DNA from 2 places in the Shewanella scandinavica genome. Region 2 is predicted to be linked to the other one. Evidence: riboswitches for the same ligand, from Rfam matches in the RefSeq annotation. Region 2 holds a riboswitch; the other holds the start of a gene.
The links. A riboswitch is a leader RNA that binds a small molecule or an ion and turns the genes downstream of it on or off. The one in region 2 is predicted to bind cyclic di-GMP.
Positions count from the first base shown of each region.

Region 1: it holds a riboswitch for cyclic di-GMP, as region 2 does, so the genes downstream of both, Q4Q50_RS09765 (glycosyl hydrolase family 18 protein) here and gbpA (N-acetylglucosamine-binding protein GbpA) in region 2, are expected to answer to the same signal.

Region 1 is NZ_JAUOES010000009.1:34,850-51,317, forward strand. Features, by position in the region: gene Q4Q50_RS09765 (glycosyl hydrolase family 18 protein) at 1-1,871, opposite strand, end outside; cyclic di-GMP riboswitch class I at 1,985-2,073, opposite strand; gene Q4Q50_RS09770 (ROK family protein) at 2,385-3,170, opposite strand; gene Q4Q50_RS09775 (aminopeptidase P family protein) at 3,563-5,350, shown strand; gene Q4Q50_RS09780 (HD-GYP domain-containing protein) at 5,576-6,841, opposite strand; gene Q4Q50_RS09785 (methyl-accepting chemotaxis protein) at 7,422-8,990, shown strand; gene Q4Q50_RS09790 (DEAD/DEAH box helicase) at 9,397-10,698, shown strand; gene Q4Q50_RS09795 (hypothetical protein) at 10,933-11,823, opposite strand; gene Q4Q50_RS09800 (peroxiredoxin-like family protein) at 12,184-12,831, shown strand; gene Q4Q50_RS09805 (DUF2913 family protein) at 12,931-13,566, shown strand; gene Q4Q50_RS09810 (substrate-binding periplasmic protein) at 13,726-14,478, shown strand; gene Q4Q50_RS09815 (YdhW C-terminal domain-containing protein) at 14,688-15,209, opposite strand; gene Q4Q50_RS09820 (aldehyde ferredoxin oxidoreductase) at 15,291-16,468, opposite strand, start outside.
Region 2 is NZ_JAUOES010000015.1:200-16,667, reverse strand. Features, by position in the region: gene fkpA (FKBP-type peptidyl-prolyl cis-trans isomerase) at 112-885, shown strand; gene exeM (extracellular exonuclease ExeM) at 1,505-4,117, shown strand; gene Q4Q50_RS13760 (hypothetical protein) at 4,228-4,683, shown strand; gene Q4Q50_RS13755 (PaaI family thioesterase) at 4,789-5,226, shown strand; gene Q4Q50_RS13750 (YgjV family protein) at 5,358-5,600, shown strand; gene katB (catalase KatB) at 5,940-7,415, shown strand; gene Q4Q50_RS13740 (TMEM165/GDT1 family protein) at 7,543-8,097, opposite strand; cyclic di-GMP riboswitch class I at 8,509-8,608, shown strand; gene gbpA (N-acetylglucosamine-binding protein GbpA) at 8,731-10,176, shown strand; gene Q4Q50_RS13730 (aromatic amino acid transport family protein) at 10,743-11,918, shown strand; gene Q4Q50_RS13725 (S46 family peptidase) at 12,214-14,370, shown strand; gene Q4Q50_RS13720 (transposase) at 14,967-16,001, opposite strand; partial or broken gene Q4Q50_RS13715 (group II intron maturase-specific domain-containing protein) at 16,055-16,468, shown strand, end outside.

The DNA of each region.
Region 1 (16,468 bases), on a different contig from region 2:
GCCATATCGGCGTTTGCGATGGCAATCGTTGGGCCAGACACTTGAGTCCAAAGATACGTCAGCGCCTCATTTTCAGGATCGCGCGATCCGCCACCATTGAGCACCACATCGGCGGGACCTGTGACATTCACATCCGCACCTGCATTGGCAATCGGCGCTTTATTCACCGGTGGCGTAGTTCCTTCGCCATGACCTAAACCTTCGTGCATCGCATTTAGAATATCGCCGTTATCGGCATCAATTTCCCATGCAAATAAACCACCTAGCTGATTGGCAAGCACATATTGGCCCTTGGCTTTAACGGAACGCGCATCATCGAAAGTGATTAAATCTCCCGTAGATGCCTTGAACAATGATGGCGCCTCGGCCGTTTCGTCATAGCTGTAAGTCCAACCGCTCCCCATGTACTCGTTCACTATCTGGCGATAATCCACCACGCCATCTTCCCATGTGCCTTTCACTTTGCCCGTCGCTGTCCCTGTGAATGGGTTATTGCCCGTGTAGCCATTCACGCCTGTCCAGCCGCGGCCGTACATAGCGGCACCAACCACAATTTTTCCTGGGGTAACACCTTGAGTTAACAGAGCTTTAATACCCTTGTCTGTGGTGTAGCGGGTATCAGGATCCCAACTCGCCTCATAAAGATTGGTTTGATGACCGAGTTCAGTGTTCGTCCAACCGCCATTGAAGTCGTAACTCATCAAGAAGATGTAATCCATGTACTGCTGAGCGGCCTGATAATCGACCTTTGCCATTTTTTGAGCATCGATACCAATTGCGGAAGTCAGTTCATAGGTACGACCCGTCTCAGCACTTAACTCGTCGAGCATGGCGCGCAGTTCACGCATCAGGGTCACATAGGTTTCACCGTCATTGGCATTACCTAAGTTTGGATTCGCACCGCCACCACCTGGATATTCCCAATCAATGTCGACACCATCAAAGAACTTCCACGTTTGCAGGAATTCCTTCACCGATGCGACAAAGGTATCGCGCTTAGTTTTATCGCCAAAGTAGAAGAAGGGATCAGATAACGTCCAGCCACCAACCGAAGGTAAAATCTTTAGATCAGGATGGGCTTGCTTAAGCGCCATCAATTGACCGAAGTTACCTTTGTAGGGATCGGAGTAGTCACTCACGCCCGCCTGTGGCATTTGGACCGCCGCCCAAGGATCATGGATAGCGACTTTAAAATCTTCACGGCCACTACAGGCACGTTGCAACGCTTGGAAACTGCCGTCGATTTCTTTCAAGCTATCGTTAATGCCATCACCACCACAAATAGGGGTAAAGCCATATAAAATATGAGTTAAATTTTGTGCTGGGATCTTATCGACTGGGAACTTACGGCCGTACACACCCCATTCTACAAAGTAACTGCCGACCACTTTGCCCGACCTGTTATCGTATGGACGATTGTTTTCTTTAAGCGGAGCATTGAGTGGCACTAAATGGCTGCCATCGGTATCGGCCACGAGGATTTCTTTGGCATCGCTCGCCGTACAACCATCGCTGTTACACAGTTGCACTTGCATCTGATAACGGCCGCCTTTGTTCACCTTAAAGTTAGCGGTGCCCGAAGCGCCAGAGGGGCCCTCCCAAGCGACATTACCGTTGAGCAGCACTTGGGCTTTATTGCCCACATCACCACTCCAAAGGTTCCAGCTGACGGACACGTCGGCAGCATCTTTAATGGTCACCAACTGATTGTAAGCCGTAGCGGCTTGATTAACTTCGATAATAGCGAACTTGGTTTCGCCCCAACCTATAGTCGGTTTGCCGGGCGCTGCGGCAAATGCACTGACACTCACGGTAGATGCCAGCGCCGATGCCACCAGCAAGGCTGATGTTGAAATTTGAGTCTTGAACATGAGATATCCCTATTGAATTTTTATATGAATCAATAAGGCAAACAAAGCGTAGACAGGAAACAACACTCTCTTAAGACCATGCAACACGACAGACAATTGCACGAAGAAAAACCTGTGGTATCCCCGCTATCATAGGTACAGACGAACCCTTAGACCGGAGGCTTTGCGTCCCAGTTTTTCAACTGGTTTGCCTTTTACACGCAATGACAACGTTGTCATCGCGATAATCAGCATAGACGTAAGCGCAATAAAAATGCAACAAAATATTATCAACTAAGGTAGTGGTCTGATAAGAAAGCAATTAAATACAGTTCAACTATTTCTAATATTTACTTTGATAATTAATGATTTGCTGACTATTTTAGCCATAAAAAACAGGACACGATAAGCCAAAGGCATCACCTGTCCTGTTATCAATTTCACTATTTATGCTGCTAATACTGCTTAAATTGCTAGGACTAAGCCACTGTAATCTAATAGTTCAAAACCAGAAGCGAACAACATCTATGATCTTTATGCGCGAGGATAATCCCTTGCGAGCATCACAGATAAACCTCGGCACACTAAGGTTTCCATATCATCGACGCGGTTGATTTTCATCTCAGCTAAGGGCGCGCTCAATGCCATTTGCTTTAAGCTTTCGAGGCAGCCTTTGTAGTAAGGAGCACTGTTCATCATGTTACCCGCGAGCCAAATCCGATTGGGATTAAATAAATTTACTGTCCACGCCAGCCCCATACCAAGGTAACTGCCCGCACGGTATAAATCATCCTGAGTGGTGATGTTACGGCTGCGTACAGAATCGCCACTGGCGAGTTGTTCTAAACTAAATTCGCCTGATTCTGTCATCACGCGGCAATGGCCCAACTCCCCTGCCACCCCTGTCGCTCCAGTAAAAGCTTGCCCATTAAACGCAATCGACATCCCTATCCCAGTGCCGCACATGACCAACAACTCACAGGCATATTTGGCATCGCACGTGGCTTGCATACCCGCATCCATATCGTTGCAAATAAACTTAAGCTCGCCTTGAGTTTTCACTGTGTCAAAACTCAAACCATTGAGTCCGGGTAACGATTTACAGGCAACCAAACGATTATTTTGTACGAGTCCTGGTACGCCAATCGCTAATTGGTAATGCTGTAAATCGTAATCGCGTTCAAGTGCAGCGATTTGATTATTTAACTCTTCAATTTTAAAACCTTCGCCTGTGGGGATTTTATATTGTTCTGTATGTCCCGCGAGCTGAAGTTCGAACAGGGCTGTCGTACCGCCCACATCTATTGTTAGTATTTGCATCGCTTACTCCACTGATACATGCGCCCCACTCTGACCCCGAGCGGAGATGGCAAATGTTAGCATAGGGTCCAAATGTTAGCGATTGAATAAAACTTAAGTCGCTAATTTGTAAGGAACAAGTCTACAAAAAATATGACTGACATTTTGTTTTACTCAGGTTTTATGCTAAGAATCACACAAATAAATTAAGGGTAAAACACTTAGCTTGCTCATCACCGTCAGCACAAATTCACGATTGTATACAAAATCCTTTATTCGCTCCGCTTGCATCTCGCGCGTTAGGCTTGCGATAATCCGAGCTGGTTAGAACTCAAATCAACATAGACCTACTTATCCTTAGGCAAGCTTTGCCTACCGACTCGCACAGCGTGCCAGTCTCACTTGGAGCCCATATGTCACATTCTATCGCCAGCCGCCTCGGTGCCATTCGCAGCGAATTATCTTCCGCCAATCTCGATGCTTTTATCATTCCCCGCGCCGACGAGTATCTGGGCGAATATGTGCCAGAACATAACGAACGTTTGTACTGGGCAACCAACTTCACTGGCTCGGCAGGTATGGCTATCGTATTGAAAGATAAAGCCGCTATCTTTACCGACGGCCGTTATACGGTTCAAGTTCGTCTGCAAGTGGATGCCGCACTTTTCAGCTATGAAAGCCTGACCGATACACCACAAATTGAATGGTTATGTGACACGCTGCCAGCGGGATCTCGCGTTGGCTTCGATGCACGCTTACATACTTTAGCTTGGTATGAAAATGCCAAAGCAACCTTAAGCAAAGCCCAAATTGAATTAGTGGCGGTTGAGCAAAATCCTATCGATTTGCATTGGCAGGATCGCCCCGCACCATCAAGTGCGCCAATCACGTTATTCAGTAACGAGAGTGCCGGTAAAACCAGTCTGCAAAAACGTACTGAAATTGGCGCCTTAATGAAAAAAGCCGGTGGGGACGTTGCTTTGATTGCCGCGTTAGATTCTTTCTGCTGGCTATTAAACATTCGCGGTAACGATATTCCGCGTCTGCCTGTCGTGCTCGGCAGTGCCCTGCTTCATGCTAATGGCGATATGCAGCTGTTTACCGATTTAAGCAAACTCCCTGACGGCATTGAGGAGCATGTCGGTGCAGGCGTTAGCTTTAAAAGTGAAGCGTCCCTCGCCGATACGCTGGCGAGTTTATCAGGCGTTAAACTGCTTGCCGATCCAAACTCAGCTAACGCTTGGGCACAAAACCTCGCCCGTGAAGCGGGTGCTAAATTGATTGCTGGCATTGATCCCGTTTCTTTGCCTAAAGCGCAGAAAAATCCCTCAGAACTTGCCGGAATGCGCGCTTGTCACATTCGTGATGGCGTTGCTGTGAGCCGCTTCCTTGCATGGTTAGATGCCGAAGTCGCCGCCAAGCGTATGCACGATGAAGCCACACTTGCCGATAAATTAGAGAGCTTCCGCCTGCAAGATGAGCGCTATCGCGAGCCAAGTTTCGACACCATTTCTGCAGCCGGCCCCAATGCCGCCATGTGCCATTACAATCACAACAATGGCACACCAGCGATGATGACGATGGACAGCATCTACTTAGTGGATTCTGGCGCGCAATATATCGATGGCACCACAGATGTGACCCGTACTATTGCGATTGGCAAAGTCACTGATGAACATAAAAAAATGGTCACGCTAGTGCTAAAAGGCCATATCGCGCTAGACCAAGCTCGCTTCCCTAAAGGCACTTCAGGCCAGCAACTCGATGCATTCGCCCGCCAGTATTTATGGCAACATGGCTTTGATTACGACCACGGCACTGGCCATGGCGTGGGTCACTTTTTAAGTGTGCACGAAGGTCCGCAGCGCATAGGTAAAAATGTCAACGGTATCGCACTGATGCCCGGTATGGTGCTTTCCAACGAGCCGGGTTACTACCGCGCTGAGAGTTTTGGCATTCGCTTAGAAAACTTAGTCGTAGTGCAACACTGTGAAGCACTGAAAGGCGCTGAGCGTGAGATGTATGAGTTCGATGCACTGACTATGATCCCTATGGATGCCCGCCTAATCGATAAGAGCTTGCTAACGCAAGGGGAAATCGACTGGTTCAATGCTTACCATCAGCAAGTGTTTAATACACTTTCGCCGCTGATGTCCGGTGATGAACTCGCGTGGTTAACGCAAGTAACTAAAGCGATTTAGAGCGATTTAGCACTCCTGCGGATAAGTAGCGATTTAAGTCGTCATTTAAATCATCTTCTAAATCCGTTATATGCTACAAAATAAAACGCCCAAGGCTATAAGCCTTGGGCGTTTTTTTAGCACTGCTTCTGTACTTTCAAGCCTAGTCCTATTTCAATAGTATGCTTTCAGGACATGGTTTCAAAACACGATTTCTATTTCAAACATGATTAAAAACACGAGTCGCTAAACCATAGTGGGCTGCGCCATAGGCTGATAAGCATCATCCAGCGATGCCTTAGATAACACTTCAAACTCCTGATGAATTGCCATAAAACAATCAACTAATTCAGGATCGAAATGCTTACCTTTGCCTTCAATCATTAAATCGATAGCTTCTTGGTGGCTAAAGGGTCGCTTATAACATCGCGGCGAAGTCAGCGCATCATAGACATCCACCAAGGCAACGATGCGCGCCGAAAGCGGAATATCCTCACCTTTCAACCCTAAGGGGTAACCACTACCATCCCACTTTTCATGGTGACCCGAAGCAATATCTTGGCCCATCTGAATAAAAGTACATTGGGGCGCATATTCCAACAAACTGCGTAACACTTGGCCACCAATCACAGGGTGGGCTTTGATCTGCTCAAACTCCTGCGGGGTTAATTTACCCGGTTTGAGCAGAATCGCATCGGCAATACCAACTTTACCTATGTCGTGCAAAATGGCCGATAGACTAATATCTTGAATAAAATCATCGTTCAATTCAGCCGGTGGATTGTCGGCCTGCAGTCGCTGCGCCGCGAGCATTTTTGAATACTGCCGCATACGTAGTAAGTGCGCGCCCGTTTCGTTGTCTCTGTATTCGGCAAGTTTGGCTAACCCTAATACAGTCGCTTGGCGTGAGGCTAAGGTTGAATCGAGTGAATCCGCCAACTTACCTAATAAGTAAGTGATGGTTAGGGTCAACATGGCATTGGTTACAATAAAATTGACCACGACAACGGCCCAAATACCCAAACTGTAACCGTGAATATCAGGCCAGTTTAACCAGCCAAAGTGATAGGCAAGCCCAATCAGTACCAGACTCAGCCCATTTAAATATTGGGCATATAAGCTCGCGCGACTTCCTAAGAAAATGCCAACTAATGGCGCAAAGATATATAACCAGAAGAACCCCGCACCCGATGGACCAATCGCAATCAAAAAACCAACGCCAATAGCAAACCCCAAGAAGCAGCCACAGCCAAAACGCGTGCTATCAGCAAGCTTAGGAAAATACAGCAAAAATAGTAAAAAAAGATAAGCCAGCGTATCGAATACCACCATAGACCAAAGATCGGCGATGACACATAAATACACGCTGGTGATATATACGGGCACGCAGAGAAGCGCAAGAAAGCCAAATAGACGTTCAAAAATCAAACGTCGCCAATGGGGCAGTGCCGCTGCTGTCCCCAAGGACGTGGTAGCCAATTTAGCTACGCCACGTCTAAGTGATATCGCCATGGGAAAATCCTCTTATGTTGCATTCCCGCTAGGAGCTAATGAAGCTGAACTTATGAACCTAAGCTAATGAACTAAAGGGTGAGAATGAGATGACAAAACTGAGGCAAAACCAGATAAATCACACACTCAGCAAGTCATAGTTTGTTGCCCATTAAAGAATAGACTAAGACGAATAAAGCGCCCGAATGAATGCCGCGATATGGCAACCGAATCAACGACATTAGTCCAATATCGCCGAGCAGATTTAGTCGATAACATGAGCGTCTAATATCCACTCAATATCTGAGGAAAAATAACCCTATACAAAATACTGAAATTTACGTTTCAGCAGGATAAACGCTCGTTTAATTCTGTATTCGCACTACTTAAAATTTTTATATTTTGCAATAGCTTATAAATACAACGAACGATTGATTTTCATAGGTGAGCCATCAAAAAGCGCTCTCCTATACCCATACAAAAATGATAGTCTTATCACATAACAAGCTTACCCCAATGAGAGTAAGCGCAAGAAAATTAGCGCCTAACACCGCGACACTGAACCCCAATAAACCATATCGGCCCTGAATGGACACACTAAATGAGCCAGAGTAACGCATCTGCCAACAGAACACTGAATGCACAGAGATCAGATCAAGAAATTCGCTTAACACCACAGGACGAACTCATTTCCACCACCGACACTCGCGGTGTTATCACTTACGTTAATGCCCGTTTTGCCGAAGTCTCAGGCTATAGCGCCCAAGAGTTAGTCGGCAGTGCCCACAATATGGTTCGTCATCCCGATATGCCGAGCGCCGCCTTTAAAGAAATGTGGGAAAAGCTTAAGTCGGGCCAATCTTGGCGCGGCATAGTGAAAAACCGCTGCAAAAATGGTGGCTTCTATTGGGTCGATGCCTTTGTCTCGCCATTGTTTGAAAACGGCACCATTGTCGGTTATCAATCGGTACGTATTCAGCCTCAGGCCGCCTACGTCAGCAAAGCAAATGAGATATACCAAAGACTTAAACTGGATAAATCCATTTCTAAGCCCTTAAGCTTAATGCAAAAACGTATCCTCTCGGCGGTTGTCGCCTCAACAGGCTTACTGATCGCAGGCTACTTTTGGGGCTGGGGCGTGATTATCGCGGGGGCGGTTTTGATGAGTTTAAACTTGGCTATATTCTACGATGAGGCCTTTCGCATTCCCGCTAAACTGATTGAAATGCAAACCAAATACGACTCTATCAGTCGTTACATCTACTCGGGTGCCGATACGTCTTCTATCCTCGATTTCCAGCTCATCATGCTGCAAGCCAAAATGAATGGCGTACTGGGGCGCACACAAGATCAAGCCAATCAATTGCACGCGATTGCCGATCAATTAGTGGTCGCGACCGAGCAAACCTATGTCAGCCTAGATCAAGAGAAAAGTCAGTTAGAACAGCTCTCTGGCGCGATGGAAGAAATGAGTTCAACCATCACAGAAGTGGCGCAGAATACCCATCTCACGTCCACCAGCATCAATACCGCCTACGATCTCTGCCTTAAAAGCAGCGCCAATATGAAGGCCAATACTCAAAAAGTGGAACAACTGGCCAAGTCTGTTGCCGATGCCGCTAACAATGCCCATCAATTGAATAAAGAAGCCGAGCAAGTTGCTAATGCGATGGGCGAAATTGACTCCATCGCCGAGCAAACCAATCTTCTCGCCCTCAATGCGGCCATTGAAGCTGCCCGTGCGGGTGAACAAGGCCGTGGGTTTGCCGTGGTCGCCGATGAAGTGCGCGCGCTGTCGAGCCGAACCCAACTGTCGACCAACAGTATTTCAAAAAGTGTCGATAAGATGTTCACTATGCTCAACGCATGGGCCAAAGAAATGGAACAAAGCCGCCAACACGCGGAGCGCTGCGCTAGCGACATCCAACTATCCGCCGACAATGTGAATACCATTTACCAAGAAGTGAGTGATATCCACACCTTTGCCCAGCAAAATGCGGTCGCAGCGGATCAACAGCGTCAAGTTGTTAATGAGATTGCCAGCAACATACACTCCATCACCCATTCAAGCGCGGAGAACTTGGCCGCGACCCATCTGATTGGTGATGCAGCCCATCTGCTTAAGCATAATGCCGAGAAAGCCCTCGGCTTGAGACGCACCTTCGGTTAGTCATAAGCAAGATATAAAATGCCGCAGCCAAAACTGCGGCATTTTTCTATCGCGTTATTTTAGCCCGTTCTTTCCGCCAGCCGTCACTCAACCTTAAATCATACTCTACTAAGAGCATACTCAATCCAGTACTGATCCAACCCAGTGCTTGCAGAATTGGCCCTATCCCGCCTGAGCCGTCGCTAAGGCTTTTATCTCTTGGCGATAAAATGATGCAGATAAAATGCCAAAACACTAAAAAGTTCAGGTTTTAACCGAAATTTTTGCTATACTCCGCGCCCGCCATTTTTCTTATAAAATCTGTGTGGAAGAATGAGCCAGTCGGCACGCCTCTCTCCTTAGTCGAGTAAATAATAGAGGCTCGCGGTGCTTGAATGTTTGAATAAGTGAACGATAGGAATCCAAAATGAGATTTGAATCTTTTAGTTTTTCCCCCGAGATTTTGCGCGCTATCTCAGATTGCGGTTATCAACAAATGACGCCTATTCAGCAGCAAGCGATACCTGCTATCCGCCGCGGCCAAGATGTCTTAGCCAGTGCCCAAACCGGTACGGGTAAAACCGCCGCTTTCGCGCTGCCGATCCTGCAAAAGATGGTTGAAAATCCAAGCGAAACGTTAAAGTCGAATGCCCGCGTATTAATCCTTACGCCGACCCGTGAGCTTGCGGCTCAAGTGGCTGACAACGTTACGGCTTACTGCAAGTACTTAAACTTCAGCGTGTTAACCATTTATGGTGGCGTAAAGATAGAAACACAAGCGCAAAAGCTGAAACGCGGCGCCGATGTGATTGTTGCCACCCCAGGTCGCTTACTTGAGCACCTTACCGCCTGTAACTTAAGCCTGTCGAACGTCGACTTTTTAGTCCTAGACGAAGCCGACCGTATGTTAGACATGGGCTTTAGCGCCGATATCCAAAAGCTCCTTCAAGCGGTAAATAAGAAGCGTCAAAACCTGTTGTTCTCGGCCACTTTCTCAAGTGCGGTGAAAAAACTCGCCAACGATATGATGGTTAAACCGCAAGTGATCAGCGTTGATAAGCAAAACACGACGGCCGATACGGTTAGCCAAGTGGTTTATCCGGTTGAACAACGCCGTAAACGCGAACTGCTTTCTGAGCTTATCGGCAAGAAAAACTGGCAACAGGTCTTGGTATTTACTGCGACCCGTGAAGCCGCCGATACGCTAGTCAAAGAATTAAATTTAGATGGCATCCCATCTGAAGTAGTCCACGGTGATAAAGGCCAAGGCAGTCGTCGCCGCGCCCTGCGTGAGTTTGTTGCAGGTGATGTCCGCGTACTGGTTGCCACCGAAGTTGCCGCCCGTGGTCTGGATATTCCAAGCCTTGAATACGTAGTCAACTATGACTTACCTTTCCTCGCCGAAGACTATGTCCACCGTATCGGTCGTACAGGCCGTGCGGGTAAAACTGGCGTAGCCATTTCATTTGTGAGCCGCGAAGAAGAACGTACCTTAGCCGATATCGAAAAACTGATCGGTCAACAAATTCGCCGTGTCACTGTGCCAGGTTATGAAGTGGGCAGCCGCGAATTGCTATTAAAGCAATTGCAAACCCGCCGTAGCTTTGCCAAGAAGCAACAAAGAACCGACAATGTTGGCGCTCAAGTTACTGCTGAGAAAAACATGCAAGGCCGCCGCGTAAAAATGAAGGTGGGTCAAGCACCTAGCAAAGCGAAAAAGCTGAAATAAACAACTAACATAGGCAATGCACCTCGCCTATCCAGTCTCGTTATTAAAGCAAAAAAGCGTCCCAAGGGACGCTTTTTTATTGAGCCGAATTAATGAGCTACAAGCCATAGGCTATAAGAGTGACTCGCTCTAAAGATGGCTTATCTCAGTCCGAACTCTGTGACGGACTCAATCGGCAAGTTATCCCCTACCTCATTTGCACAATACTTAACCCACGGAACTGAGGCCGATCACTTATTCCAAAAAACCACCAAATAACTGTTTAAGCCTTTGCTCATCAATGGGATTTTCGCCGCGCCAGCCCGCAAGCGGTAAGATGATGTCAGAGCGAATACTGCCCGGGTATTTGATATTGCAGATCTCCTCAAATGGCGTAAACGCTTCATAAAGCGGCTCAACATAGGAATTTGGCATGATGCCAAGCTCAGCTAACACCATCAGTTGGCCACGGAAACTGTACTTATTAAAATTGGGGATAATCTTGGCTTTCTTCACCCTTTGCTCGAGTTTTCCGGGTGTTTCATCTAAAGGAGCCTGACGGATAGCTTCAATTAATGCACTGAAGATGGCCACATCCTCTGCATTGGGTTTACAAGGCGATAGCGTACAAAATTCTTGTAATTCTATGAGGTTGTGCGCCCAGCGCTCGTTCCACACACTGCCAGCGTAACAGGAAAAGATTTTTTGCCCCTGCTCAATCCAGTTAACGCGCTTGATGGAACACACAGGACAAATATCATTAGCGGTTGCCATCGAATGTTCTGGTAGCGCCTTCGCAAACAGATAGCTGAGAATGGGTTGACGACCGCGCGGGAAACTTGAAAAACCACATAAATAGGCCGCCAACAGATTTTCCAGTGACAAATTAGGCTCTAGGAGTAGTTTTTTATAGGCAAGAACGGCCTCATCATGGCTTAGCTTAACCCTGTTATTGACCGGATAGCCACTCTGTTCAATCAATGCGATTTCGGTATCAGATAGGCCTTGATAGGAGTAGATATTAGTTCCCGTATCGACATCAAACACATCGCCATTATCGATTCTTTGTTGATAACCATGCTCGTCTTTGCGGTACGACTTTTTATAATAGACTTTCTTTAACGCCTTAAATAATCCCTTATCCATTTACCACTTTCCTATTGAAAAAATTACCAAACATCACTTCAGCCTTTCAAGGCTGTGGCAATATTATCACTTTCGCGTTCGGCGCCCCACCTTAGCTCACTCGAGCTGCTGACTCGATTAGCTCACTCAATTAGCCCACATTATCGGTTCACACCATTGACTTATATGAGACTAAAACGAGCTTTTGGGTGATTGAGCTGCATTGCTTTAAAAACACCACTTAATCTGGATACACACTGCAATAAATTGCAGCATTCGCCGTTCTTATAACAGTCTTCCCCATTCACGCCCCAACAAGCGTACAAACCAGAGCCAATCGCTTGAATTAATAGAATAACCCATAACAAAGAGAGATTACTTATGCCGTCCCTACTACAGCGCTTTTTACTGACCACCAGCCTACTGCTTGGCAGTTTTACCACACTAGCTCAACCTATCGCTAAGGATGAATATTCGGTTAGCCCACTGCTCAATGGCGAACAAATTCCCGCAATTACCTTACAAGATATGAATGGCCAAAGCGTTGATTTAGCAAAATTAACCGCACAAAAACCAACCATTTTCTTCTTTTACCGTGGTGGCTGGTGCCCATTTTGTAACAATCAAATGGGACAACTAAAAGCCATTGAACCTGAGTTATTAAAAATGGGCTTTCAGTTAGTGGGGATTTCACCCGATACACCAGCTCAACTTAAGGCTTCGGCGGCAAAAAATGAACTTAAATATCTGCTACTTTCCGATGAAAAAATGCTGGCATCCCAAGCCTTTGGTTTAGCTTTTTACACTAGCGAAAAGGTGACTGAAACTTATACCGCACGCCTTAATCTCGAGAATCCTTTATGGATCACCCCAGAAGGTGCCAAACGTTTAGTCTTACCTGTACCCGCCATTTATATCAGCGACGACAAAGGTTTGATTCATTTTCAATATATCAACCCTAACTACAAAGTGAGGCCCGCGCCAAAGCTGATTTTAACCGCCGCGAGTTTGGTGGGATCGCAAGAATAAATATCGGTTTAACGACCGCTTTGCTAAACTAGCTCCGCCGCAATCAATATCGTCCAAGTTCAAATAGATAACATCACTTCAGCCCGCGGCGGAGTCATAATGAATTCTCAAACCTATAACCAAGCTGTGCTCGAACTCGCCCTTGCGGGTCTTGCCGATTTAACCGCTTCAGCACAGACCAAGAAAGCCCAGCGCACCTCCGCGCAGGAAAGTCATTTTTTGTGTAATTGGATGGTCGAGTCCTTAAAGGAAAAACGCTTTTCTAAATTAGTAGCCGACGATCTCACGGCTTGGATACGTTTGGCTCGCAGCCAAGGTGCGGGCGCCGAACTCAAGCGTTTACTAGAAAGGATTGTGCATCAATATCAAACAGTTGAGACATCGGAGCAAGCTTTGGGTACGGCATTAAATGCCATGATAGCAACCTTAAAGCAAGCCGAATGGTTAGTCTTTACTGACACTGAAATCAGCGCCAAGCTCAAACTCGATGGTGATGGTCAATCTAGCTTAGTAATTGATGCAAAAGAATTTAATCAACATATTCAAGATAATCAGTTGGTCAAACCAATCAACTTATATGTCCGCGCCGATGAACAGACACTAACGCGTATCGCCCTATCCCATGGGTTATTACTGAGCCAAGGCAATAAGAAAACCAGCTTGGTTAAGCACCATAAAACCTACCAAATTTTTCCGCATAATCAGCAGCCAGCCCTGTGTCAGCTATTGGCTTAGGCGCCATAGCGTAAAGTGTAATGGCGTAAAGGTGAAAACTGTTTAACTATGGCTGATGTGACTGATTGTGACCCAATAAACAATTTATTCACACAGTTTAGGTAGAATGGCCATCGGATAGGCCTTGGCTAAAGCAGAGATAACAAGGATAAAAGCAATATGGTTAAGCGATGTTTGCAGTATAAACACTTAGTTCGATTTGCCTTGTTCGCCCTTTGCTTTACTCAACCACACGCCTATGCGGAGCAGCTCAAATACAATATCACTGGCTCCTATTCTTGGTATCCGTATTTTATCGGCGACCAAGCAGAGGCGCCGGGGATGATCACTGAGCTTATCCCGATGATTTTATCCCTCGCTAAAATCGACGGTGAAATCCTCACCCTGCCGCCAAAGCGCACTAATAACGCACTGGAAACCGGTCAACTCGACTTTGATATCGTCAGCCCGAGTTGGTTTGAAAAGCAGGATTTGGGGCCGCTGTTTGTCAAATCCGCCCCCATAATGCAAATCACCGAATATGTGGTCACCCTGCCTGAAAATGTCAGTAAATATAAGGATATCGACCAGATAAAAGGTAAACAAATCGGGACTGTGCGCGGTTATTTATACCACGACGATAAGGACTTTATCCGTGCCGACTTTACCTCTGAGCAAGAGTTAGTCAAAGCCTTAGATAAACACAGAGTCGATGCGATTATTTCCGGTAATTATCCAGCCTTGTATTGGTCGACTCAGTTGCGGATCCCTGTCGCCCTTGCGGCGGTGCATTCCGATGGGGACTTAGTGTTTAGGTTACGTAAGGAACATGCCGATTTGCTGCCTGCCATCAATCAAGCGATTGCGACCCTAAAAGCCAATGGCAAGATTGATGCGATAGTCAAAAAATACACCCAAACACTGACAAGCTGATCCTATGCTCAAGCATTGGCGTTATTAAGACCACAGTTACAGCTTGGGCTTAGCTCAATCGTTTTTTTCGTTATAACATCATCGGCATGCCATCTGTCCACATTTCCCGTCATCAATAAAAAAGCGCCCGCAGGCGCTTATCGATACAGATCCAAGGTTGATCAACACTTATCAGTGTTGATCAATAGCTCAACTTAGTCAGCTTAATGTCAGTTTGACCATTCACAGGGATCGTAATTGGCGAGGACTGCGGCATAGCTGTGGCTCAGTCCTTGAGTCGAGTAATAGTAACCTTTGCCCTGTTTATCCACGGCATAATGGATATCTTCCGCCCCAAGCTGCTGCGGCAATTGCTCACGCACATTAGCTAATTGGGGCCCATCATAAAGATAGGGGGCAAAAGTCAGCACGCTCTCCTGATACACCTCAGTATGGCGGCAACTATTGCGGCGAATTTGAGCAATGATGGCCTCAAATGCATCACCGCGCTCCAGTGCTAACCATTGCTCGGCATAACGCTCAACGATACTTTTGTCGGAATAGAAAAAATGCCGCTTATCCGACAAGCGCATCTGCACATCCGCATAAGCCTCATTGAGGATTAGCTGAATATAACCCGCAACCGTTTGCTTATTATCCCAGTCCAACCCAGCCACGGCGGCAATTTGCTCCGCCGTGACTAAACGTCCGTGTTGGCTAAATACTCGGATATAACCGACGAGTTCAATCATTTTTTCACTCATAATGTCCAGTCACAGTGTTCACTCATAGTGTCCAGTCATAGCGCCAATCATAGTGCCCAACTAGAGTTTTCAAGCGGGTAGTAAACCTCGCGCCGCTAATTTGTCGGCGACAAAGCCCAGACTAAACTTGTCGAGTGTGGCCCGCGTTGGCGCTCCTGTTTGAATGTCCCAACCAAAGGCTTCGTAGAACATGTCCAGCGAGGTTTGCATGTCGGCGCGGTCCATCTTGATGGTGCCCTCTTCACCAAAATTTTTGTCTGGGTCCATATCGTAAACCCAGTCACTGAGCACATCGTGCTCTTCACGCATATTGCCCTCATTCATCTGCAACATGGTTAAGGCGCGGTGCAGATGCAAGACTCTTTCCGCCTTGAAATCTAACTCAGTTTCACTGGTTTCAATCCCTGTAACTAGGCTGAACATTTGCGATTCTATGGTGCTATCGCCTTCATAATTACGGTTCTTATCGGGCGATGCCAAAAGCGGGAACATCCAATTACACAATGTCAGCGAGTCATGCAGCACGTTTTTCACTAAAGACCACTTAGCGAAACGAACCTTAGCGGCATTAATCGGGGTATACCACTGCACCTTATCAAAGGCGCCCTCGCCCCATTTTTTCTCGGCGATAGCGACTGTCATATCGTGGGGTAACCCACTGTTAACGATGTTGATGTGGGAATGGCACTGGGCATCGCGGTTAAAGACGACGTTGATTAAGGTGCCCACCTGACCTGCAGTTTCACTCGCATGGTGCACGGCGGCGTTGGTTTTTCGGTTAAAGACCTTGGTTTTACTCTCTTTATGTATGTCCCAATACCCTAATGCGGGGTTTGTGCCATCTAAGCCCCAACGCGCGATTAAGTCATACAATCCATCCGCCATATGGGAAATCTCGCCTTCTTTGTAGGCAATGCGGCGATAGAAATCAATTAAGAAGGCAGGATCTTGATTATCCCAAAGCGCCCAAGGAATGCTGTTGTATTCCTCTTCTGGCAGTAAATCTTTGAACATATCGTGTGTTTTTAAAAACTTAAAGATATGAGAAATCAAACCATAGTTACACCAAATGCCGTAGTCATCGAGGATCTGTGCCCCCAAAGCTCCCGCCATCGCATGTGCTTCAGAGCCGTTTGTGGTGCCCATCAAATACTGAGGCACGAGGAATCCCATACAGACGTTGGCAATATGCTCGGTCTTACGACCATATTTACTCTTCAGTTCAGGGACTTTAAGCTCGCAGAAAC
Region 2 (16,468 bases):
CATTAATCACTGTTAACCCATAAAGAATCTAGTTGGTATAACCGAGATAACTAGTATAAAGTTGTCTCGCTTAGGTTATTGTAACCGCTTGAGGATGCTGAGGAAGCTTTAATGAAATCGATTTATAAATTATCGTTAGTTGCATTGGCTGTTATTGGCCTATCTGCTTGTAATCAAGAAGAAAAAGCAGCTGCTGCGAGTACAAGTGTTGAATTAACGACAGAAGCTCAAAAAGAAGCTTACAGTGTAGGCGCTTCAATCGGTCGTTACATGTCTGGCCATATCAAAGAGCAAGAAGAATTAGGCCTGCCAGTTGATCGCACTCTGATTGTCACTGGTTTCACTAATGGTCTGAATGACCAATTAAAATTAACCGAAGAAGAAATGCAAACCATTCTTCAAGGTCTAGATAAAAAGTTAAACGATAAACGTCAGGAACAAGCCACTGCGATTTCTGCTAAGAATATCGAAGATGGTAAAAAATTCCTTGAAGAAAACAAAGCTAAGACTGGCGTAGTGACCACTGAATCAGGCTTACAATACGAAGTATTAACACCTGGTACTGGCGAAAAACCTGCTGCTGAAGACACTGTAGAAGTGGATTATGTAGGTACGTTAATCGACGGTACTGAGTTCGACAGTTCATACAAACGTGGTCAAACGGCTAAGTTCCCACTGAATCGCGTGATCCCAGGTTGGACCGAAGGCGTTCAATTAATGCCTGTTGGCGCTAAGTACAAGTTTGTTATTCCTGCAAACTTAGCCTACGGCGAGCGTGACACTGGTACTATTCCACCCAATTCCACACTGGTTTTTGAAGTTGAATTGAAATCAGTTGAGAAAGCGTCTGCAACGCCAGCCGCTGAACCAGCAGCTAAAAAGTAATGAATTAACTGCCGCGTTTATTACGCAGTAAGTGAAATACCGCTCCTAAATGAGCGGTATTTTTTTGTCTGTAAAAATCACATTATAGTTTTAATGCTTAATTTATTGCCTTGCTATACAAGGTTTACAGCCTTAACTCATGTTTAATTTTATATAGCAATCATCAATCTCTATCGGCTATTACAATGGATGGTATTAATCATTAACGTTAGCTCGCTTTAGCGTTGGTTTTATTTCAAAATAATGAAGGCTAAATTACGTTTTAATGATATCTACTATCTTTTAAAGCGCCGCATTCTTTACATTTTATTAGGTATTGCATACCGATAAAAATCATTAAAATATCACATTAAAATATTGGTTATTATTTGTACTCGCCAGTGCTTTGGTTGAGCTTGGGTGTATTACTCTTACTGTTTGTTTTTATTTGGCTAATACTTTTGAATTATTACCTTGTTCTTCTGTGTGAACAGTGCTGTGTCCATAATCATTTACTCATCAATGTGTTACATTGGTAATGTGCGATCTTGCCCTCTTTTTTTACGCATTCAACTCTGAAATAATCCGCCCGCACGTTAATAGAAGTTAGCGGCAATATTATAATAATGGGGTTGATGATATGGATAATGTTAATAAGTTAACGGCTATTTCTTTAGCTGTAGCAGCGGCTTTACCTATGATGGCAAGCGCTGATGTGATGATTACCGAATATGTTGAAGGTAGCTCAAACAATAAAGCGATTGAACTCTATAACGGCGGCGATACGGCAATTGATCTCGCGGGTTATAAACTGGTTCGTTATAAAGATGGTGCAACTGTTGCGTCAGATATGGTGGCATTAGATGGCCAATCCATTGCGCCTAAAACGACTAAAGTGATTTTAAATTCTAGCGCTGTGATCACGCTTAACCAAGGTGTTGACAGTTACTCTGGCAGTTTAAGTTTTAATGGTGGTGATGCGGTCGCACTCGTTAAAGATGATGCGGTTGTCGATATTATTGGCGATGTGCCTACTCCTGCGGGTTGGGGATTAGACGTTACCTTAAAACGTAAATTAGATGCGTTAGTGGCGAATACGGTATTTAATGCCGCCCAGTGGGAACAATTACCTAAAGATACCTTCTCAGGTTTAGGTTATCTAGAAGCTCCAGCTGAGCCAGAAGTGCCGCTCTTTAGCTGCAGCGGCGCTAAAATAGTGCCGATTTATCAAGTACAAGGTGCGGGCGAGTCTAGCCCATTTGTACCAGAAGGTGCATTTGAGTCTGAGGCTGAAGTGACAGTGCGTGGCGTAGTGACTGCCCGTGGCGAAAGCTTGTTTAAAGGTTTTTATCTACAAGAAGTGAAAGGTGATAACTCACCGTATACCTCTGATGGTGTGTTTGTATTCTTAGGTGAAGCGGCGCCTGAAGCAATTCAACCTGGGGTTGAAGTGTGTGTACAAGGTAAAGTGAAAGAATACTTTGGCTTAACTCAAATCGATATTAAAGCCGATAAGAAATTTGAAGTCGGTGCTAAGGGTGAAGTCCCAGTTGCCGCGCCTTTCTATGTCGCCGATGGCGAAACCTTAGCGCAAGCATTAGAGCGTTATGAAGGCATGAATGTGGCTTTAGATGCGGGCAGCGATCTTAAGATCAGCCGTACCTTCAGCTATGATTACGCAGGCCGTCGCAACAACATGTTAGTGTCTTATAAAGAACCGCTAATGAAGTCGACACAGCTTTATCCCGCGCTTTCTGCTGAAGCGACTGCGTTAGTTAAATCTAACCTGGAAAACCAGCTCTTTATCGAATCTGATTACAAACCTGCCGACGGTGTTATTCCATACTTCCCTGATTTCAATGTGGAAACGGGCTACATCCGTGTGGGCGACCAACTGACGAACCTGCAAGGTGTGATTGGTTACAGCTACGGCGCTTATCGTTTAGTGGCAACTAACACTATTACAGCGGGTGATTTTATCCGTGGTGATGACAGAACTGATGCCCCAAGCGTCGCCACTAAGGGCGATCTGCGCGTGGCTAGCTTTAACGTGTTGAACTTCTTTAACGATGTTGATGGTGGTGATACCAATCCATCAGGTAGTAACCGTGGCGCCCTAACGCTTGAAGAAATGGTGCTACAACGTACTAAAATCGTTAGCGCTATTACTGCCATGAACGCCGATATCGTCGGTCTGATGGAAATTGCCAACAACGGTTTTGGTGAGAAGAGTGCGATTAAAAACTTAGTCGATGCACTGAACGAGAAGCAAACGCCTGAAAACGCTTATAGCTTTGTTGAAATCACCGACGCCGACAAGTATGACGGCAAGTATTTTGGCACAGATGCTATCACTGTGGGCATGTTATACCGCGGCGGCAAAGTGACCTTAGCTGGTGCTGCTCAAGCTATCGATACTCCTGAGCAACATGCCAGTGCTGGCAGCGTGACTCGTACTAAAGATGGCAAAACTGAGACAAATCCAGGTAACGATGCTTACCAACGTCACAGCTTAGCGCAAACCTTTAAAATCCATGATGAGTCGCTGACCGTAGTCGTTAACCATCTGAAATCTAAAGGCTCAGGCTGTTTAGAAGATTGGGCTAACTTTGAAGAGTCAGTCGATCCTGCCGATCAACAGGGCAAGTGTAATGCTTTCCGCGTATCTGCCGCCAAAGTCTTGGGTGAAACGCTAAAAGACGTGAAGGGCGACTTACTGATCATCGGTGATATGAATGCCTACGGCATGGAAGATCCTATCCGTGTGCTGACCGATTTTGATGCGAGCAAGTCAGAGCGCGACATCATGACCGCTTCGTGGACGACGCTCGATGGCAAAGTATTTGAACGCCAAGGTAGCAAGATTGAAAAAGGTTATGGCCTGATCAACTTGAACACGAAAGCCCACGGTGCAGGCACTTACTCTTACAGCTATAACGGCGAGCTAGGCAACTTAGACCACGCTTTAGCCAATGCTAGCTTAGCCAAACGTTTAGTGGATATTGAAGATTGGCACATCAACTCAGTGGAATCTAACCTGTTTGAATACGGTAAGAAGTTCTCTGGTGATCTGGCTAAATCTGAAAATGCGTTCTCTGCATCGGACCACGATCCTGTGATCGTTGCCTTAAGCTACCCAGCGCCAGTAGTGCCACCAAAACCTGAGCCAACGCCTAAAGATGATGGCGGTGCTTTGGGTTATTTAGGTTTAGTACTGATGTCCTTGTTTGGTTTACAACGTCGTCGCCGTTAACCTGTGTAACGGGTGAACTCACAAGTGTTATTTGTGAGCTAGACTGAAACGAAGGGATGGTTCGCCATCCCTTTTTTAGTTGTTTTTTTCAGTTTTTATTAGGAGTGAGTATGGATACAGTCTCAAATCCGCTGAAAACCATTAAAGCGAAAGCGCCACTGTGGTTTTACTTTGTCGCAACGCTCAGTTTATTGTGGAATATCATGGGGCTGATGGCCTTTGTGATCCAAATGACCATGACGCCGGATGCCTTGGCGCAAATGAGCCCAGATCAAATCAAACTCTATGAAACCACGCCGGCTTTCGTTGATGCGATATTTGGCTTTGCTGTGGTGTCGGGCGTTTTAGGCTGCTTATTGTTGTTATTACGAAAATCCCTTGCCTATAAAGTGCTGGTTGCCTCACTTATCGCGGTTTTGTTGCAAATGAGCTATGTGTTTTGCATTCAACAAGCGGCTGTGGTGCTGGGGGCTGATGCGTTAATCATGCCAAGTGTGGTGGTGATTTGGGGATTGTTTCTCGTCTGGTTTAGCCAGTTGAGTATTACTAAACAATGGTTAGCTTGAGTCTTATTTTTGCCAATATTGACGGGACTGGCTTAGCGCAAACTAGTTGAACTTCATCTACTTCGCAGTAAACTGCTGATTGGTTTTATTGACTAGGAAGTTGCAATGAGTATTTGGTTTAGAGCTGTCACGTTAGAGGATTGCGCGCGTTTAGATGCCGGTATGGGCGGCAAAGGCACCTTGATGCAGACCTTAGGGATTGAGATCAGTGAAATTGGCGACGATTACATGAAGGCTACTATGCCTGCGAGCCCTGCGGTGCATAACCCTTTGGGGATAGTCCATGGCGGCGCGAATGTTGCGCTTGCTGAAACCGTTGCCAGCTATGCAGCAAACTTTGCGGTGGATTTTGAGCAGTACTATTGTGTCGGCCAAGAAATTAACGCTAACCACTTACGGGCTTCCCGTAATGGGCTATTAACCGCCACGGCTAAGCCTATTCATTTAGGAAAACGCAGCTCTGTATGGGAAGTGTTAATCCATAACAGCGCCGGTGAACTGACTTGTATTTCACGGATGACGGCGGCTGTCGTTAAACGTTAAGTGCTAAGTGCTAAGTGCTAAATGCTAAATGCTAAATGCTAAATGCTAAATGCAATAGCCCAGCCTATTTCCTGTGGTGTGAATGGCGTATCAATCGTTTGATTTAAATAATATATGAATAAGGATTGGATATGGATAACGCGACAATTTGGGAATGGGTTGGTTATTTAGCGTCTGTGGTCGTTGCAATATCACTGATGATGTCAAACATCAAAAAACTGCGCTGGTGGAATCTTATCGGTGCGGCATTATTTGTGGCCTACGGCGTGGCAATTGGGGCTTATCCTGTTGCCTTAGTTAACTTTTTTATCGTACTGATAGACACTTATTATCTGGTTAAGCTTTACCGCGAAGCCGACTCACCCGCCAGTTAATGGCAGCGCATTATCTTTCTCTGCTTTTTTGTACCGCACTCAACTTTACAGTAATCTGTTTCATCCCTGCGAGCAGCCATTTGGTTTTTCAGCCGCACCTTAGTGATGTGAGCGGACCATTGGCTGTGAGTCCGCGCAATCGTTTATCGACTTTGCTATTTTTCTTTTAATCTTTTTTGTAGATTGCATGAATCTAGTTTAATCGTTTTATTCTTTGCTGGCGATTCTCTATTCTTGCTCCATCGACAACACGTCGCCAGCCAAGGAGATAAACCATGGCCACCATTTACGATTTAATTGAAACCTGGTTAACCAGCAATCAAGACTAAGGAGCAGGGCATGAGTCAACAACATCAAACAAGTCAGTACTTAACGAGCCAAAACGGCGCCCCAGTGGCCGACGATCAAAACTCTCTGTCAGCGGGTGAACGTGGTCCTTTGCTATTACAGGATTGGCATTTAATTGAAAAGTTAGCCCATTTCAACCGTGAGCGTATCCCTGAGCGTATCGTGCATGCCAAAGGTACTGGCGTTTACGGCACATTTACCCTGACTAAAGATTTAAGCGATTACACCATTGCCGACCATTTCAATGGCGTTGGTAAGCAAACCGAAACCTTTATTCGTTTCTCAACCGTCGGTGGCGAAATGGGTTCTGCCGACGCAGAGCGCGATCCACGTGGCTTTGGTTTACGTTTTTATACTGCCCGTGGTAATCACGATATCGTGGGTAACAACACGCCGACCTTTTTCTTACGAGATGGGATTAAGTTTCCAGACTTTATCCATACGCAAAAGCGTAATCCTAAGACAAACTTAAAAGATCCGCAGGCTATGTGGGACTTTTGGTCATTGAATCCTGAAGCTATGCATCAAGTGACCATTTTGATGTCGGATCGCGGTATTCCAGCCAACTACCGTCAAATGCACGGTTATGGTTCACACACTTTCTCGCTGTGGAATGCCAAGGGCGAGCGTTTCTGGGTGAAGTTCCACTTTAAGTCCCAGCAAGGCGTGGTCAACTTAACCAACGAACAGGCTGATAAATTAAAGGGGATAGATCCCGATTCATCACAGCGCGATATGGTGGTGGCGATCACTGATGGTAATTTCCCGCGTTGGACTGTTAACGTGCAGATCATGCCTGAGGCAGATGCCAATACTTACCATATCAATCCATTTGATTTAACTAAGGTTTGGCCGCATAGCGACTATCCATTACTTGAGATTGGTGTATTAGAACTGAATCGTCTGCCACAAAACTATTTTGCTGAAGTTGAGCAAGTGGCATTGGCACCGAGCAATTTGGTCCCAGGCGTCGGGGCTTCACCCGACAAGATGTTACAAGCGCGTTTATTTGCCTATGCCGATGCCCAGCGTTACCGCATTGGTGCTAACTACAATCAATTGCCAGTGAACTGTCCGCATGCCGCTAAGGCAAATCATCATCAACGTGCAGGTGCGATGGCGGGCACACAATGCCCTTACCATGGTAGCCAAACGGGTGGCGACGCTTCGGCAAACTATGGCCCGAACAGCACTGCTGATGCCTTGGTTGAGCCAGTAAACTTTAGCGAACCACCATTGCGTTTAGAAGGTGAAGCGGCGCGTTACATTCGTTATAACCAAGACGATTACACCCAAGCGGGTAATTTGTATCGCATCTTCTCTGAAGCGGAGAAAGCGCGCCTAGTGGCAACGATTTCAGGTTCATTAAGTCAAGCGAGTTTAGATGTGCAGCAACGTATGGTGGCGCATTTCGAACAAGCCGATGCGGATTACGGTCAACGGATTAAAACGGCATTAGGGCTATAAGCTGCGTTTCTAAGAAGTTAAGCTTCTAAGTCGACACTGTTTATCTCAATAAAACCGTCGTAAGTAGAAAGGCCAGTGATGTTTATCACTGGCCTTTTTGTTGCCTTAATTCAATATGATCAATGATCTAGAACAGTAGTGTTGCTACGCCTAAGAGTGCGAACAATACGGCGCAGCCACGGTGTATCCACAACATAGGCAATTTTTCGGCGCTGAAGTGGCCTGCGATCACTACGGGTACGTTGGCAAGCAGCATGCCTAAGGTTGTACCTGCCACCACCATAGTTAATGAATCGTATTTTGCGGCTAACACTACCGTTGCGATTTGGGTTTTATCCCCCATCTCGGCGATGAAAAACAGGATAAAGGTGGCGAGGAAGGGACCCATTTTGTAGAAACGGCTCTCTTCAGCATCGACTTTATCTGGGATTAACACCCAAAGAGCGATCGCGAAGAAGGACGCAGCCACTAAATAGCGGGCAAGATCTGGGCTGACCCAGTTAATCGCCCATTGGCCAATCCAAGCGGCGGCAAAATGGTTGAATAACGTTGACAGAAAAATGCCTAAAATAATGGCGGTTTTATTTTTAAATCTTGCGGCGAGAATAAGTGCAAGCAATTGAGTTTTATCACCAATTTCGGCAATAGCAACCGTAAAGGTTGAGGCAAGTAGGGCTTCCAAGTGTGATCCTTTAGGGGTGGTTAAGACATAAGCACAATAAACCGTCCACCCCTAGGTGCAGTCATTGTGCTCAGGTCTTGCTGGGCAAATCGATGATTTGCTGTGAACACCATGGCGTGTGGCCAAGTATGTTGATGTTCACCCTGGATGACGATGGCTCGAAATCCAGTTAGCTACTCCCCCGAAGCGAGGTGGGCATTATACCTAAGTGAACTTCGGTTTCAAGCACCAGTTTATCGCAGTAGACACGAATGGATGTTTGACAGGTGTCAGAAAAATACCGCGCAACATTCTGTAATTATATGAATATAAATGGGTTAATTTTTTGACAGCGTTGTCTTTTGTTGCTAATTTAGCCAGGTCATTTCTACTTGATTACATACTATTAACTCGTAGTGATTCGATGACACCTACCGTATTTGGCAAACTAATTGAAAAGTTAGGACGCAAAGCTTCCGGTCTAAGGTTGTAAATGGATTTTTTAGTGAACTAAGATAGCGGAGTTGCCGCAGAATTCGATTTCTGTGAAAGATAAACGACTGCTGTTTAATGCTGTTGTTTGCCCAAATACCACTTTTATACCTAAGCCCAAGCCAATACTGGCAAAGATGGGTGCAAATGGAGTGCATTAAAGTGGCAAATCCTACTGTTTTTTCCCCTGTTTCTAAATTGAGTTTATTGGCCGCCGCAGTGATGGCGGCAAATACATTTGTGAGTATTTCTGCACAGGCACACGGTTATGTTGTGGCGCCAGAGTCACGTTCCTATGCCTGTAAAACCGGCAATAATACCAACTGTGGCGCGGTGCAATGGGAACCGCAAAGCGTTGAAGGACCATCGGGTTTTCCTGAGTCAGGTCCTGCGGATGGCAAACTGGCGAGTGCGGGTAATGGTGCTTTCTCGCCTTTAGATGAACAGAGTCCCAGCCGTTGGTCAAAGACGGATATCAAAGCGGGCTGGAATAAGTTCAGTTGGCAGTTCACTGCCAATCATGTCACCCGTAATTGGCGTTATTATTTAACTCGCCAAGATTGGAATCAAAACCAAGCTTTAAGCCGTGCGAGCTTTGACTTAGCGCCATTCTGTGTAGTCGATGGTGGCATGGTGCAGCCGCCTAAGTTAGTGACCCATGACTGTTATGTGCCAGAAGGTCGCAGCGGTTATCAAGTGATTCTAGCCGTGTGGGAAGTGGGTGATACCACCAACAGTTTCTACAATGCTATCGATGTGAACTTAGATTCGGGTCCCGTCGTACCGGGTGAATGGCTAGATGTGGGCGACATCAATCCGTCACTCGATCTCAAGGCGGGCGATAAAGTGATGACCCGAGTGTTCGATGCCAATGGTGAGCAACCAGCTAAGCAAACAGTGATTACTATTAGCGATGCGACTCAAGGTGATAAACAAAATTGGCCTTTTCTATTAGCGAGCGCGATTAATGCCCAGCAGTCTCAGTTAAAAGCGGGACAAAAAAATGCATCAGGTGTGATTGAGCCTGTGTATGGCAAAAACGACATTTTTACTGCGACGACTTCAGGTATTGAGCGTGTCGAAGTGGGATTTGATCTGGCGCCCGCACCGGGCAACAGCTTAGAGGTCACTTCACTTGCCGACGATTATCAAATTATCGACGGCGCGGCGCAGGTTCGTTTTGACGTCACCAGCAATGCTGAAATGTTAGTGTCTGCGTATTTGTTTAGCCACGATGGCACGGCTGCGGGTTTTGTGAGCCAAACCGTTAATAATACTAGTGCGAGCTTAGTGTTAGACGTGGTTGCGCCTAAAGCAGGGCATTATCACTTGCAGGTTAAAGCTGAGCCTAAACAAGGTGATGTTATTCAGCAGAACTTTGATCTCTTCTTAAAGGATCAAGCACCAACGCCGGAAGCGGATTTTGTCTTCCCTGAAGGGGTGAAAGGTTACGTTGCGGGCACCACAGTGTTACAGCCTAAAAATGGCAAAGTGTATCAATGTAAGCCATTCCCCTATAGCGGCTATTGCATGCAGTGGTCGGCTTCTGCCACAGGATTTGAGCCAGGTGTTGGCGCTTCTTGGACTATGGCGTGGACTGAGCTGTAAATTAACATGTTGAGTTAATCGATTCTCAACATGATGTGATTGGGCTTAAACACAGCGAATATGTTTAAGCCCATATTCAGCGCGCTCGCGACAGTCAAAATATACGTTTTACCTCGATTCACCCACAATGCGGCATCCCATGTATTTCCAACAAAGGTAGCTATTTTGTTAGCTTGTATGTTTTCGTTTATCACAGCGCTATTAAGTTGTTACCGTACAGTGCGCGACTTATCTTTGTTCACAACTGGCTTGCCCACTGGGTTTGGCTCTGTTAATGTCCCAAACTATCTATTTTACCTATGTTGTTATTAGGATTATCACAATTGAAAGTCATGTCACTTTTATGCAACCGATTTAGTTAGCCTCAATGGCTACTGGGTTGAAATATTCAAAAGCTATTGGGGCCAATTGATCTGCAGGAATGAGATTCGATTGGATGCTTTTTGAAGCTGCTTTAAGTGATGTGTTGCTTATTTCGATTTAAGACGCAAGGCTTTATCGGTTCAAATCTTACTCAAATAAAATAATAATTAATCATTGAACAGGACTATTGTGTGAATTCAAAAATGTTAGGCTCGATCGCCATCGTTGCCGGGACGGCCATTGGCGCAGGTATGTTAGCCTTACCTTTAGCCACTGCAGCTTTAGGTATTATTCCAGCGTTAGTATTACTCGTTGTTATTTGGGGCGTTTCTGCCTATACCTCATTACTGATGCTCGAAATTAACTTACGCACTGGCGTGGGCGATAACGTGCATGCTATTACGGGTAAATTACTGGGTAAAAAAGGTCAAATCATTCAAGGCGCTTCTTTCCTGAGTTTATTGTTTGCCTTGACCGCGGCTTATCTCACTGGTGGTTCTTCGTTATTAGTGCTTAAAGCGAAGAACATGTTCGATATCGTGCTCGATAATCAAGTCGCCGTATTGTTGTTTACCTTAGTGTTGGGTGGATTTGCGGCGCTCGGTGTAGCTTGGGTCGATAAAGTGTCCCGCTTCCTGTTTTCGTTAATGATTTTACTGCTGGTGGTTGTGGTGTTATTTCTCCTGCCTGAAGTCAGTATTGCCAGCATGGCAACGGGCGCGATTGCCGAGTCGATGACCAGCAGTTGGATGGCGGCGATTCCCGTAGTGTTTACTTCGTTTGGTTTCCACGTTTGTATTGCCACTTTAGTGCGTTACCTCGATGGCGATGCGGTTTCGCTGCGTAAGGTATTGTTAATCGGCTCGACGATTCCACTGGCTTGTTATGTGCTTTGGTTGTTAGTGACCTTAGGCACAGTAGGCGGCTATGAAGTCAGTGGTTTCGAAGGTTCATTACCGTCACTGGTGACGGCATTGCAGGATATTGCCCATACGCCTTGGATCAGCAAATGTATTTCGTTATTCGCCGATTTAGCCCTAGTGACCTCATTCCTCGGGGTGACCTTAAGCCTGTATGACTTTGTCGCCGAGTTAACCCGTGCTAAAGAGACGTTTGCCGGCCGTATACAGACCTGGTTGTTAACTTTCACTCCGCCAGTGTTATGTGCTCTGTATCTGCCAGAAGGCTTTGTGGCGGTACTGGGATTCGCGGCTGTACCATTGGTGGTGATGATCATCTTCTTGCCAATTGTGATGGCATTGCGTCAACGCCAAACACAACCGGGCGGTTATCAAGTGTCGGGTGGTTCTGCAGGCTTAGTGATGGCAGGTTTGTTAGGCGCTGTGATTGTGGGCGCCCAGCTATTTGTTGCAATCTAACGGCTTAGTATTTAATTCGCGGCTAGCGTCAGTTTTGTAGCGAACGCCGCGGGGTAATGCTGATGTAATGTAGCTGATGTAATGTATTTGCTTTGTAAGCGAATTTTTCCGAGTCTGTTATAAAGTGTATTCGATGTGATAAAGTCAGGCCCCGGCCTGACTTTTTGCTTTTTAGGTTTTAAAGCGAGTGATGCTGGGTTTTAATACAGTGACTTAAGATAAAAACAACACGATTAAAACGAGAACATGGCCCAGCTTGCGCGTGGCTTCATTCACATAAAACGGACTTAACACAATGAAAAAATGGTTACTCACTGTTGCCGTGGCCGCCAGTTTTGGCGCTCAGGCTGACGAAGGTATGTGGCAGCCCCATCAGCTGCCCGCTATGGCCGATGAGCTTAAAGCAAAAGGGCTAGAAATTGATGCCAAATCGATTTCAAAACTCACCGAATTCCCAATGAACGCAGTGATCAGCCTTGGTGGCTGTACCGCGTCATTCGTATCGCCAAAAGGCTTGGTGGTCACTAACCATCACTGTGCCTATGGTGCGATTCAATACAACTCCACCCCAGAAAAAAACCTGCTACAAGATGGTTTTTTAGCTAAGACCTTCGCCGATGAATTACCTGCCACACCGGGTTCACGTGTGTATGTGACCGAAGATGTGACCAATGTGACCGAGCGCGTAAAAGGCGGGCTCGAAGGTAAAGTGGGTAGCGATTTCTATCAAGGCGTTGAAAGCCAAGAAAAAGCATTAGTGGCTGAATGTGAAAAAGAAGACGGCTACCGTTGCCAAGTGTATAGCTTCCACGGCGGTCTTGAATATTATCTGGTTAAACAACTGGAAATTCGCGACGTTCGTTTAGTCTATAACCCAGCCGCGAGCGTGGGTAAATACGGCGGCGATGTCGATAACTGGATGTGGCCACGTCACACCGGCGATTTCTCTTTCTATCGCGCTTATGTGTCTAAAGCGGGCAAACCTGCCGATTTTAGTAGCGATAACGTGCCATACGAGCCAAAAAGCTTCTTAAAAGTATCGGCTAAAGGCGTGAGCGATGGCGATTTTGTCATGGTGGCTGGCTACCCAGGTCGCACCAACCGATATCGCACCGCCAATGAAGTACAAAATCAGTTCGAGTGGGCTTATCCAGAAGGTAAGTTATTGCGCGAGCGCTTTATTGAGATCATTAAAGATACCGCGCCAGAGGGTAGCGACGAACGTATTAAGTACGAGAGTCAAATTGCTAGCCTTGCAAATTACGCGAAAAACTTCACCTCGATGATCGAGTTTTATGGCAAATCCACCATGCTGGCGGACCGTAAAGCCCGCGAAGCTGAGCTTGCCGCGTGGATCGCTAAAGACAGCAGCCGTGAAGCGAAATACGGCAAAACCTTAGCGGAATTAGATGCGTTAATTGCCAAGAGTAAAGCGCATCAAGAGCGTGACATGATCTTAAGCTACATTGGTAGCACGACTATGTTGCCAACGGCGCGCAGCTTGTATCGCTTAGCGAACGAGAAACAACTGCCGGATATGCAGCGTGAACCGGGCTTCCAAGAACGTGATATGACTCGCCTCAAAGCAAGCATGGAGCGTATCGACCGTCGTTATGCGCCAAGCGTCGATAAAGCCGTGTTATTCGATATGCTGAAACGCTACGCCGCACTGCCAGAGGACAAACGTTTACCTGCATTGGATAAAGCCTTTGGTATCGATAAAAAGTTCAGTGAAGCTAAGCTTTCGAAAACCTTAGACAAAATGTACGCGAAAACTGAGTTAGGCAAAAAAGACGTGCGTCTGGCATGGATGGATAAATCCGTTGCCGATTTTAAAGCCTCTAAAGATCCTTTCATTCAATTCGCCGTGGCTATGTATGACACAGATATGGCTGAAGAAAAGAAAGAAAAAGAACTGGATGGCGAGCTGATGAAAGTGCGTCCTCAGTACATGGATGCCATCATTGCCTACAATCTTGAGCAAGGTAAGCCTGTGTATGCCGATGCGAACTCAAGCCTGCGTGTCACGGTTGGTCATGTGAAAGGCTACTCGCCAAAAGACGGTTTAGTGGCAGTGCCATTCACTCGCCTTGAAGGCATAGTGCAAAAGGACACAGGTGTTGATCCTTTCGATGCGCCGAAAAAAGAGTTAGAGCTGATTAAGCAGAAGCAATACGGTGATTTCTATGTGAAAGCCATCGATTCTGTACCGGTTAACTTCTTGTCGACGTTAGACACAACCGGCGGTAACTCAGGTTCACCCACCCTAAACGGCCGCGCTGAATTAGTCGGTCTGCTGTTCGATGGTGTCTATGAAAGCATTATTGGCGACTGGGCATATGACGATAACATCAACCGTTCTATCCAAGTGGATAGCCGCTATATGTTGTGGGTCATGAAGTATTTAGATCATGCCGACAATTTATTAGCTGAGATGGAAATCGTTAAGTAATCCATTGCCGCACCAGCAATGGTGCGGCCTATAGTGGTATAGTGAATTTTGATTAATAGCATTCAAGCGCAATTTAGCGCTCTTTGAATCCAGCCATAACAAGATAATAAAATAGCGATAAACTCACAGGGTTTATCGCTATTTTTTTGTGCAATGACTGCTGATAGCTGTTGAGATAGCAGTCTTGATAGGCGTGCCATAGCATTAGCTCAACTTTCTAGCATTAGCGGAACCGTGGATTGAAAAATATACGCAACATATTTTGGGGGCTGAAATGTGTTGGAAAGTAGTGCCGGAGGACCTGCATCTTTAGTTTTTAGTGGGCTAGCATTGGTTGGTATCCACGTATATAGGCTTGCCATGGCATTGACTCGTCGACACGCAGCAAGTCCATCCTTGGATGCTCGACCGCCCCGTCCATGGGGCAGACGGTCGTCTCGAAAATCACCATAGCTCACCTTTTGGGCACTAGTGTAACCAGTCTGTATGAAGGAGATACCCAGCAAGCTTTTGGACAAAAGCGTGCTACGTTTTGCGCGAAATTCTCTCCATTTCGGATAAACAAAAATAATCCTAAACGCTGAGTCGTGAGCAACTTAAGGATGTAACGTTTGGCTTGAGGCTTTACCTTTACACCATTTGCCGCTGTTATGCTGCTTTTTAAATGCACACATGCTATCCCATCGACCACTTATGCCACTGTATTGACGACGAAACTCTTTGGCTGATGTGAGCCACGCATCGGGCGCTATACCTAATTCATTGAGTAGTTTCGGTCGTTGATTATCGATATAGCCTTTCTTATCAAGGCGGATGGCGCGGCCTGTCCAATCAATCAGTTCGAGATAATCGGCAAAGTGAAAGGGAATACCCACTTGCTGATTCAGGTGAGCTGCGCCATCGAATTGGACGAGAGACTTGTGGGGAATATGAGCTTCATTAGTTGAGAAGTCAGTTTGTGGCACAGGGAGGGTTAATGGATGATTTGGGGTGTTTAGCGAGTTAATTCGCTCCTGAATCGATGTAAAATCAGAGGATTGCAAAGAATCGGCAATGCCTGCTCTGATTGGATTTAAATCCACATACATCATACACGCGAGCAGGGCTTGCTCATCTAACAGCGCTTGCGACTTAAAACGGCCTTCCCAAAAGGCGCCTTTACACTCATCTTCACGATTGGCCTTGCGGGCAATTTCTTCATTTAAACAGCGCATAAACCAACTGATACTACTTAATCGTTCATGCCACTCTGCAAGTAAGCGATCAAGTAACATCACTTCACCGTCGATTAAAGCATCACCATTCATATACTTAGTCGCGACAGCATGGCCTTTAGTAATTTGACACCAGCGACGAATAATATCTTTTTGCGTTAGCGATTTGGCCTTGTCGACATCAATTTTAAGCACTAAATGATAGTGATTACTCATCACCGCATAGGCACAAATATCGATACAAAATATCGCGGACAAGGCTTTGATTTTATCGACAATCCAGCCACGTCGATGCTCGTAACTGCGACCAGTGAGCTTATCTTCACCACACAAAAAAGCCCTTCTGACACAGCGATTTATCACATGATAGAAAGGTGTCGCATTAGCATCAATTAACTGTCTTCTGGCCGAGGTCATAGCAAACTCCACACAGACAAAATCAAGATAATTTAAAGCTTAAAGCCTAGTTGAAGGTGCTGAAAAACACAAAAAGATATGGCTGTCCCCGCATTTTAAAACTGGTTGTTAATGAACAGAAAAGCCAAGTGGTAGAGGTAGGTCAAAGCAAGTTCCTCGGTTTTACCTTTAACCGCGGGAAGATCCAGTGGCATGCTAAAACATTACACATTTTTAAACAAAAGATGAAACGCCTGACGAACCGAAATTGGGGCGTTAGCATGGGATATCAATTGTTTAAAGTACGGCAATACATGCAAGGCTGGATCAACTACTTTGGCATAGCCAACGCTTATCAAGGGTGTGTCGATTTAGACCATTGGATCCGTCGTCGAGTGCGTATGTGCTACTGGCGTCAGTGGCGAAAACCGCGGACTAAGGTACAAAACTTACTTAAACGTGGCGTCAGGATCCAAGCTGCCGTTGCT